Regions from separate parts of the Agromyces solani genome, predicted to be linked through region 1. Evidence: predicted binding sites of a transcription regulator. Region 1 holds the regulator's gene; the other holds the start of a gene.
The links. Region 1 encodes LexA, which represses DNA repair genes until DNA is damaged. Its sites were predicted from a motif close to TCGAACANNTGTTCGA; they were not measured.
Positions count from the first base shown of each region.

Region 1 (4,207 bases):
CCGAGGCCGACCGGATCGCGGCGCAGGCGAACCTCGGGCTGCCCGAACTGCCGACGACGACGATCGGGTCGTTCCCGCAGACGAGCGACCTCCGCGTCGCCCGCGCACGCCTCGGGCGCGGCGAACTCGACGCCGACGGCTATGCGTCGCTCATGCGCGACGAGATCGAGCGGGTCGTGCGCCTGCAGGAGGAGCTCGGCCTCGACGTCCTCGTGCACGGCGAGCCCGAGCGCAACGACATGGTGCAGTACTTCGCCGAGCTGCTCGACGGCTTCGCCGTGACCGAGCACGGCTGGGTCCAGTCGTACGGTTCGCGCTGCACGCGCCCCTCGATCCTGTGGGGGGATGTCTCGCGCCCGGCGCCGATGACGGTCGAGTGGTCGACGTTCGCGCAGTCGCTCACCGACCGGCACGTCAAGGGCATGCTGACGGGTCCGGTGACGATCCTCGCGTGGTCGTTCGTGCGCGACGACCAGCCGCTCGGCGAGACCGCCCGTCAGGTCGCGCTCGCCCTCCGCGACGAGATCGCCGACCTGGAGGAAGCGGGCATCCGCATCATCCAGGTCGATGAGCCGGCGCTCAGGGAACTGCTGCCGCTGAAGCTCGCCGAACAGCCCGCGTACCTAGAGTGGTCGGTCGGCTCGTTCACCCTCGCGACCGCCGCGGCAGCGCCGGGCACGCAGGTGCACACGCATCTCTGCTACTCCGAATTCGGTGTCGTGATCGAGGCGATCAAGGCGCTCGACGCCGACGTCACGTCGATCGAGGCGGCACGGAGCCGGATGGAGGTCGTCGACGACCTCGCGGCCAACGGCTTCGACCACGGCATCGGACCGGGCGTCTACGACATCCACTCGCCCCGCGTGCCGTCGACGGCGGAGCTGCGGGAACTGCTCGAGCGGGCCGCCGCCGGCATCCCGGCCGGGCGGCTCTGGGTGAACCCCGACTGCGGGCTCAAGACCCGGGGCTACGACGAGACGGTCGCCTCGCTCGCGAACCTCGTGGAGGCGGCGCGCGCGGTCCGCGGCGCGTCGTCGACCGCGGGCGCGGCGGTCTCGGCACCCGTCCGATAGGCGTCGACGGGGCGGATGTCGCGGGCACGCGGCATCCGCCCCGTCGATGTTCGGCGGCCTCGCATCATCCACGGGGCGGATGCACAGGCGGCCGACGTACCGTCGTCGCATGCAACTCGCGGTCCACGAGACGGGCGCCGGATCCCGGACGGCCATCCTCATCCACGGCATCATGTCCGACTCGCGCGCGTGGCACCGCGTCACCGCCGAGCTCGAGGCGCAGGGGTTCCGGGTGCTCGCGGTCGACCTCGCCGGTCACGGGCGCAGCCCGCGCGCTTCACGGTACTCGCCGGCGGCCTGGGCCGACGACGTCGTCGAGACCGTCGCGCCGATGCTCGACGGCCCGCCCGACGTCGTGCTCGGCCATTCGCTGGGCGGCCTCGTGGCGAGTCTCGTCGCCGACCGTCTCGCACCGCGTGCCGCGATCTACGTCGACCCGGCCTTCGCGTTCCCGAAGGGTCCGCTCGGTCTCGCGTACAAGGTCTTCTTCGCGATCGCCCCCCGCCCGCGACGGGGCGCGCTGGTTCGGATGAACCCGAAGTGGAGCGCCGTCGACGTCGACATCGAGCTCGCGACGCTGCGCGACTGGGACAAGCGCACGATCCTCGGCTTCGCCGACACTCGTCCCCTCGTGCCGCCGACGCGTCTGGTGGCGCCGAGCCTCGTGCTGCTCGCCGAGCGGAGCCTGCTCATCACCGACCGGGTGGCGGCCGACCTGCGGCGCCGGGGGATGACCGTCACCACGGTGCCCGGCACGGGACACACGGTCTTCCGCGACGATCACACCGGGTTCATGCACGCGATCGTCGAGTGGCTGCGAGGCCAGGGTCACGCGGTGAGCGCGGCCTGATCGGGCTCAGACCGTCCGGAGCACGGCGACGACCTTGCCGAGGACCTCGGCGTGGTCGCCGAGGATCGGCTCGAACGCGGTGTTGCGCGGCAGCAGCCAGGTGTGGCCGTCGCGCTGGCGGAACACCTTGACGGTCGCCTCGCCGTCGAGCATCGCGGCGACGATCTCGCCGTTCTCGGCGGTGCGCTGCGACCGGACGACGACCCAGTCGCCGTCGCAGATGGCCGCGTCGACCATCGAGTCGCCGACCACCTTGAGGATGAAGAGCTCGCCCTTGCCGACCAGCTGGCGGGGGAGCGGGAAGACCTCGTCGATCTGCTGCTCGGCCGTGATCGGAACGCCGGCGGCGATGCGACCGACGAGCGGCACCATCGCGGCGTCGCCGACCGGTGCGGGCTCGCCCGCCGACGGAGTGCGCTCGTCGAGCCCGGGGAGCTCGATGAGCACCTCGAGCGCGCGGGGCCGATTGGGGTCGCGTCGCAGGTAGCCGGCGAGCTCGAGCTGGTTGAGCTGGTGCGTGACGCTCGACAGCGACGAGAGGCCGACCGCGTCGCCGATCTCCCGCATGCTCGGCGGGTACCCGCGGGTGGCGACCGACCGCTGCACGACCTCGAGGATCGCGATCTGCTTCGCACTCAGGCTCTTGCGGCGGCGTGCCCTGCCGATCTCGCGCACGTCGTTGTCGCTCTTCACGATTCCGCCCCTCGTTGCGATCGCCCTCGCGATCGGATGTCGGTGGTGTCTGGTCCACTGTTCCCAGACATTCGAAACTGTATCCGCCACGGGCGGGCGCGGCAAACATTCGTTCGAGTGTGTCGCCACATCGGTTCGCACGAGTTCCGCCGCCGAATGCTTGCAGTCGAAGATGTTCGAAGATATATTCGGAACAGAGATTCGCATCCGGCCCTCCCGGCCGAGGGCCGGATGCAGTCCACGCAGGAGGGTGACATGAGCGCAGCGATCATGACGAACGAGTACCGTCACGGTGCATCGACGCCCCGTGCGAACCGCGTCGACGGGGCGGCGGGCCCCGGGGTTCGCACGCGGCTGCGGCTGACCCGACGCGGGCGCGTCGTGTTCACGGCCCTCGCCGCGCTGCCGATCGTCATCTGGGCGTTCACCGCCGTGCTGAACACCGGCGGTGCCGCCGCCGACATGGCGGGCGGCGGGTCGCTGCAGTACGTCACGGTCGATGTCGGCGGCTCGCTCTGGGAGATCGCCGAGGCGATCGACCCCTCGGCCGATCCGCGCGACACGATCGCCGAGATCGTCCGGCTCAACGGGCTCGACGGCGCGACGATCGAGCCAGGCCAGCGTCTCGCGGTCCCCGCTTCCGAATGAGCGGTGCGCGCGTCTCAGCCTGCCGCACCGCGGCGCCGGTCGGGGCCTCGGTCACACGGTGACGCACGCGGCGTCGGGCCCGGGCAGCGTGGCTAGCATGGTTCGGTGACGAGTCTCGACGACCTTCCCATCCGTGACGACCTCCGTGGTCGCTCCCCGTACGGCGCTCCGCAGAAGGCCGTGCCGGTCGCCCTCAACGTCAACGAGAACACGCATACCATCCCCGAGGACGTGGCGCACGACATCGTCGCCCGGGTCGCCGCCGCGATCCTCCGACTGAACCGGTATCCCGACCGCGAGTTCACGGAGTTGCGAGAGGCGCTCGCCGGGTACCTCGGCCACGGGCTGGCTCCCGAGCAGATCTGGGCGGCGAACGGTTCGAACGAAGTGCTCCAGCAGGTGCTGCAGGCGTTCGGCGGGCCCGGTCGGTCGGTGCTCGGGTTCACGCCGACCTACTCGATGTACTCCCTGCTCGCCTCCGGCACCGGCACCAGGTGGATCTCCGCGGAGCGCGACGACGACTTCGAGCTGAGCCCGGAGACGGCGGCGGCCGCGGTGCGCGAGCACGACCCCGACCTCGTCTTCCTCTGCACGCCGAACAACCCGACGGGGACCCCGCTCCCGCTCGACACGGTGCGTGCCGTCGCCGACGCGGCGCGCGGCATCGTGGTCGTCGACGAGGCGTATTTCGAGTTCGCCGACCCCGGCACGCCGAGTGCCCTCACCCTCCTCGAGGGGCGGCCGCGCCTCGTCGTCTCGCGCACCATGAGCAAGGCGTTCGCATTCGCGGGCGCGCGCGTCGGCTACCTCGCCGGCGACCCCGCGACCATCGACGCCCTCCGGCTCGTGCGCCTGCCCTACCACCTCTCGGCGCTGACCCAGGCCGCAGCCCTCGGCGCGCTCGCCCACGCCGATGAGATGCTGGCGATGGTCGACGACATCC
Region 1 covers NZ_JBYRER010000002.1:993,971-998,177, forward strand. Annotated here, with positions in the region: gene metE (5-methyltetrahydropteroyltriglutamate--homocysteine S-methyltransferase) at 1-1,073, shown strand, start outside; gene AC3RJ7_RS12325 (alpha/beta fold hydrolase) at 1,183-1,923, shown strand; gene lexA (transcriptional repressor LexA) at 1,930-2,598, opposite strand; gene AC3RJ7_RS12335 (LysM peptidoglycan-binding domain-containing protein) at 2,872-3,264, shown strand; gene AC3RJ7_RS12340 (histidinol-phosphate transaminase) at 3,370-4,207, shown strand, end outside.

Region 2 (4,207 bases), on a different contig from region 1:
CCTTCCGGGCACCGTTGAGCTTGTTCGCGAGCACCCGGTACAGGATGTCGTTGACGAGCGACGACTTGCCGGAGCCGCTCACGCCGGTGACGGCCGTGAACGTGCCGAGCGGGAACTCCACGTCGACCCCGCGGAGGTTGTTCGCCGCGGCGCCCTGCACCGAGATCATGCGCTCCCGGTCGATCGGCCGGCGCCGCGCGGGGATCGCGATCTCCTTGCGACCGGACAGGTAGTCGCCCGTGAGGGAACGCGTGTTCTTCAGCAGGTCGTCGTAGCTGCCCGAGTGCACCACGGTGCCGCCGTTGACCCCCGCGCCCGGGCCGATGTCGACGATCCAGTCGGCGGTGCGAATGGTGTCTTCGTCGTGCTCGACCACGATGAGCGTGTTGCCCAGGTCGCGCAGCGCCACGAGCGTGTCGATGAGTCGCCGGTTGTCGCGCTGGTGCAGTCCGATGCTCGGCTCGTCGAGCACGTAGAGGACGCCCGTCAGCCCGGAGCCGATCTGCGTCGCCAGGCGGATGCGCTGCGCCTCGCCGCCCGACAGGGTGCCTGCGGCCCGCGCGAGGTCGAGATAGCTGAGCCCGACGCGGATCAGGAAGTCGAGCCGGAGCTTGATCTCGCGCAGCACCTGTGCACCGATCGCCTGCTCGCGATCGGTGAGTTCGAGCCGGTCCATGAACGCGCGGGCGTCGGTGAGGCTCAAGAGGCCCACGTCCGCGATGCTGTGGTCGTGGATGAGCACCGACAGCACCTCGGGCTTCAGCCGCTTGCCGTCGCACACCGGGCACGGCACCTCGCGGAGGTACTCGGCCCAGCGCGCCCGCTGCACATCGGTCTCGGCCTGCAGGTATTGCCGCTCGATGTAGGGCACGACGCCCTCGAACCCCGAGGTGTAGCTCATCTCGCGGCCGTACCGGTTGCGCCAGCGCACCTTGACCTCGAAGTTCTGCCCGCGCAGCACGGCCTGCCGCGCCTCGTCGGGCAGCTCTGCCCAGGGGGTGTCGAGCGAGAACCCGAGGTCGCGCGCGAGCCCGTCGAGCAGCTTCTCGTAGTAGTTGTAGAGGCTCTTCCCCTGCGAGGTCCACGGGAGGATCACACCGTCGGCGATCGAGAGCGCGGGGTCGCCGAGCAGCAGTTCCTCGTCGACCGACATGCGGGTGCCGAGGCCCGAGCATTCGGGACACGCCCCGAACGGCGCGTTGAACGAGAACGTGCGCGGCTCGATCTCGGTCAGCTGGATCGGGTGCTGGTTCGGGCATGAGAGCTTCTCGGAGAAGGTGTGCCAGGCGTCGGGCCCGTCTTCGTCGACGAAGTTGACCTGCACGAGCCCATCGGTGAGCCGCAACGCCGTCTCGAGCGAATCGGTGAGCCGGCCCAGCACGTCGGGACCGGCGACGAGCCGGTCGACGACGACCGAGATGTCGTGCTTGACCTGCTTCTTGAGCTTGGGCGGCTCGTCCAGCCGGATGAGTTCGCCGTCGACGACGGCCCGTGAGTACCCCTGCGCCGCCAGCTCGCGGAAGAGGTCGACGAACTCGCCCTTCTTCTTCGACACGACCGGGCTGAGCACCTGGAAGCGAGTACCCGCTTCCAGCTCCATCAAGCGGTCAGCGATCTGCTGCACCGTCTGGCGCTGGATCTTCTCCCCGCAGACCGGGCAGTGCGGGACCCCGATGCGCGCCCACAGCAGGCGCATGTAGTCGTAGATCTCGGTGATCGTGCCGACCGTCGACCGGGGGTTGCGGTTCGTCGACTTCTGGTCGATCGAGACGGCGGGACTCAGCCCCTCGATGAAGTCGACGTCGGGTCGGTCGACCTGACCGAGGAACTGGCGGGCGTACGCGGACAACGACTCGACGTACCGTCGCTGGCCCTCGGCGAAGATCGTGTCGAAGGCGAGCGAGGACTTGCCCGAGCCCGACAGGCCCGTGAACACGACCATCGCATCGCGCGGGAGCTCGACGTCGACGTTGTGCAGGTTGTGCACGCGGGCACCGCGGACACTCAGGCGCGAATGGGCATCGAGACGTGAAACTGGCACCCTTCGAGTCTAGAGAGGACCACCGACACCGCCGCCCGGATGGGTCCGCTGTGGGCGAACACATGTTCGAACACGGCGGATGTTCGGCGATGCTGCGGCTCCCGCTCCCCCGGTCGCCGCGCCTCAGCCGAGGTGGCCGGCCTTCTCCATCTGCCGCAGCTCGCGCTTGAGCTCGGACACCTCGTCGCGGAGGCGCGCTGCGAGCTCGAACTTGAGTTCGCCGGCCGCTTCGAGCATCTGGTCGTTGAGGTCGCGGATGAGGTCTTCGAGGTCGTTCGCGCCCTCGGCCGCGATGCCCTCGGTGCGGAGGTTGGGAACCGGCGACTTCTTGCGGCCGTCGCGACCCGCCAGGAGCGCGGCGGTGTCGGCCTCTTCGCGGGCGAGCACCTCGGTGATGTCGGCGATGCGCTTTCGCAGCGGCTGCGGGTCGATGCCGTTGACGCGGTTGTACTCGAGCTGCTTGTCGCGCCGGCGCGTGGTCTCGTCGATCGCCAGCTTCATCGAGTCGGTGAGGACGTCGGCGTACATGTGCACCTCGCCCGACACGTTGCGCGCTGCGCGCCCGATCGTCTGGATGAGCGAGGTCGACGACCGCAGGAACCCCTCTTTGTCGGCGTCGAGGATCGCGACGAGCGACACCTCGGGCAGGTCGAGGCCCTCGCGCAGCAGGTTGATGCCGACGAGCACGTCGTACACGCCCGCGCGCAGTTCGGTGAGCAGTTCGACGCGTCGGAGCGTGTCGACGTCGGAGTGGAGGTAGCGCACGCGGACGCCGGCCTCGGTGAGGAAGTCGGTCAGCTCCTCGGCCATCTTCTTCGTGAGGGTGGTGACGAGCACGCGCTCATCGCGCTCGGCGCGCTTGCGGATCTCCTCCAGCAGGTCGTCGATCTGCCCCTTCGACGGCTTGACCACGATCTGCGGGTCGACGAGGCCGGTCGGGCGGATGATCTGCTCGACGACGCCGTCGGCGATGCCCATCTCGTAGCGGCCCGGGGTCGCCGACAGGTAGACCGTCTGGCCCACCCTTGCCTTGAACTCGTCCCACTTGAGCGGGCGGTTGTCGAGCGCGCTCGGCAGCCGGAACCCGTGCTCGACGAGGGTGCGCTTGCGCGACGAGTCGCCCTCGTACATCGCGCCGATCTGCGGCACCGTCACGTGCGACTCGTCGATCACCACGAGGAAGTCGTCGGCGAAGTAGTCGAGCAGGCAGTGCGGCGCCTCGCCGGGCGCTCGGCCGTCGATGTGTCGCGAATAGTTCTCGATGCCCGAGCAAAAGCCGATCTGCTCCATCATCTCGAGGTCGAACGTCGTGCGCATGCGCAGCCGCTGCGCCTCGAGCAGCTTGCCCTCCCGCTCCAGTTCGGCGAGGCGCTCGTCGAGCTCGTCGCGGATGGTGCCGATGGCGCGCTGCATGACGTCGGTCGAGGCGACGTAGTGCGAGCCGGGGAAGACGGGCACGGCGTCGAGCTTGGCCACCACCTGGCCCGTGAGCGGATGCAGGCTGTAGAGCGCCTCGATCTCGTCGCCGAACATCTCGATGCGGATCGCGAGCTCTTCGTAGATCGGGATGATCTCGATGGTGTCGCCGCGTACCCGGAAGTTGCCTCGGGAGAAGTCGACGTCGTTGCGCTGGTACTGCATGGAGACGAACTTGCGGATGAGCCAGTCGCGGTCGACCCGCTGGCCGACCTGCAGCGGCATCATCGCCCCGAGGTACTCCTCGGGCGTGCCGAGGCCGTAGATGCACGACACGGTCGACACCACCACGACGTCGCGGCGGCTCAGCAGCGAGTTCGTCGTCGAGTGGCGGAGCCGCTCGACCTCGGCGTTGATCGAGCTGTCCTTCTCGATGAAGGTGTCGGTCTGCGGGACGTAGGCCTCGGGCTGGTAGTAGTCGTAGTACGAGACGAAGTACTCGACGGCGTTGTTCGGCAGCAGTTCGCGGAACTCGGTCGCGAGCTGCGCCGCGAGCGTCTTGTTGTGCGCGAGCACGAGCGTGGGCCGCTGCACCTGCTCGATGAGCCAGGCGGTGGTCGCCGACTTGCCCGTACCGGTCGCGCCGAGCAGCACGACGTCGGTCTCGCCCGCGTTGATACGACCGGCGAGCTCGGCGATCGCCTGCGGTTGGTCACCGCTCGGACGGTACTCGCTGACGACCTCGAAGGG
Region 2 covers NZ_JBYRER010000001.1:1,594,753-1,598,959, reverse strand. Annotated here, with positions in the region: gene uvrA (excinuclease ABC subunit UvrA) at 1-2,041, opposite strand, end outside; gene uvrB (excinuclease ABC subunit UvrB) at 2,165-4,207, opposite strand, start outside.
Region 2: uvrA (excinuclease ABC subunit UvrA) is a predicted target of LexA. The motif match lies at 2,096-2,111, and genes of this name have one in related genera.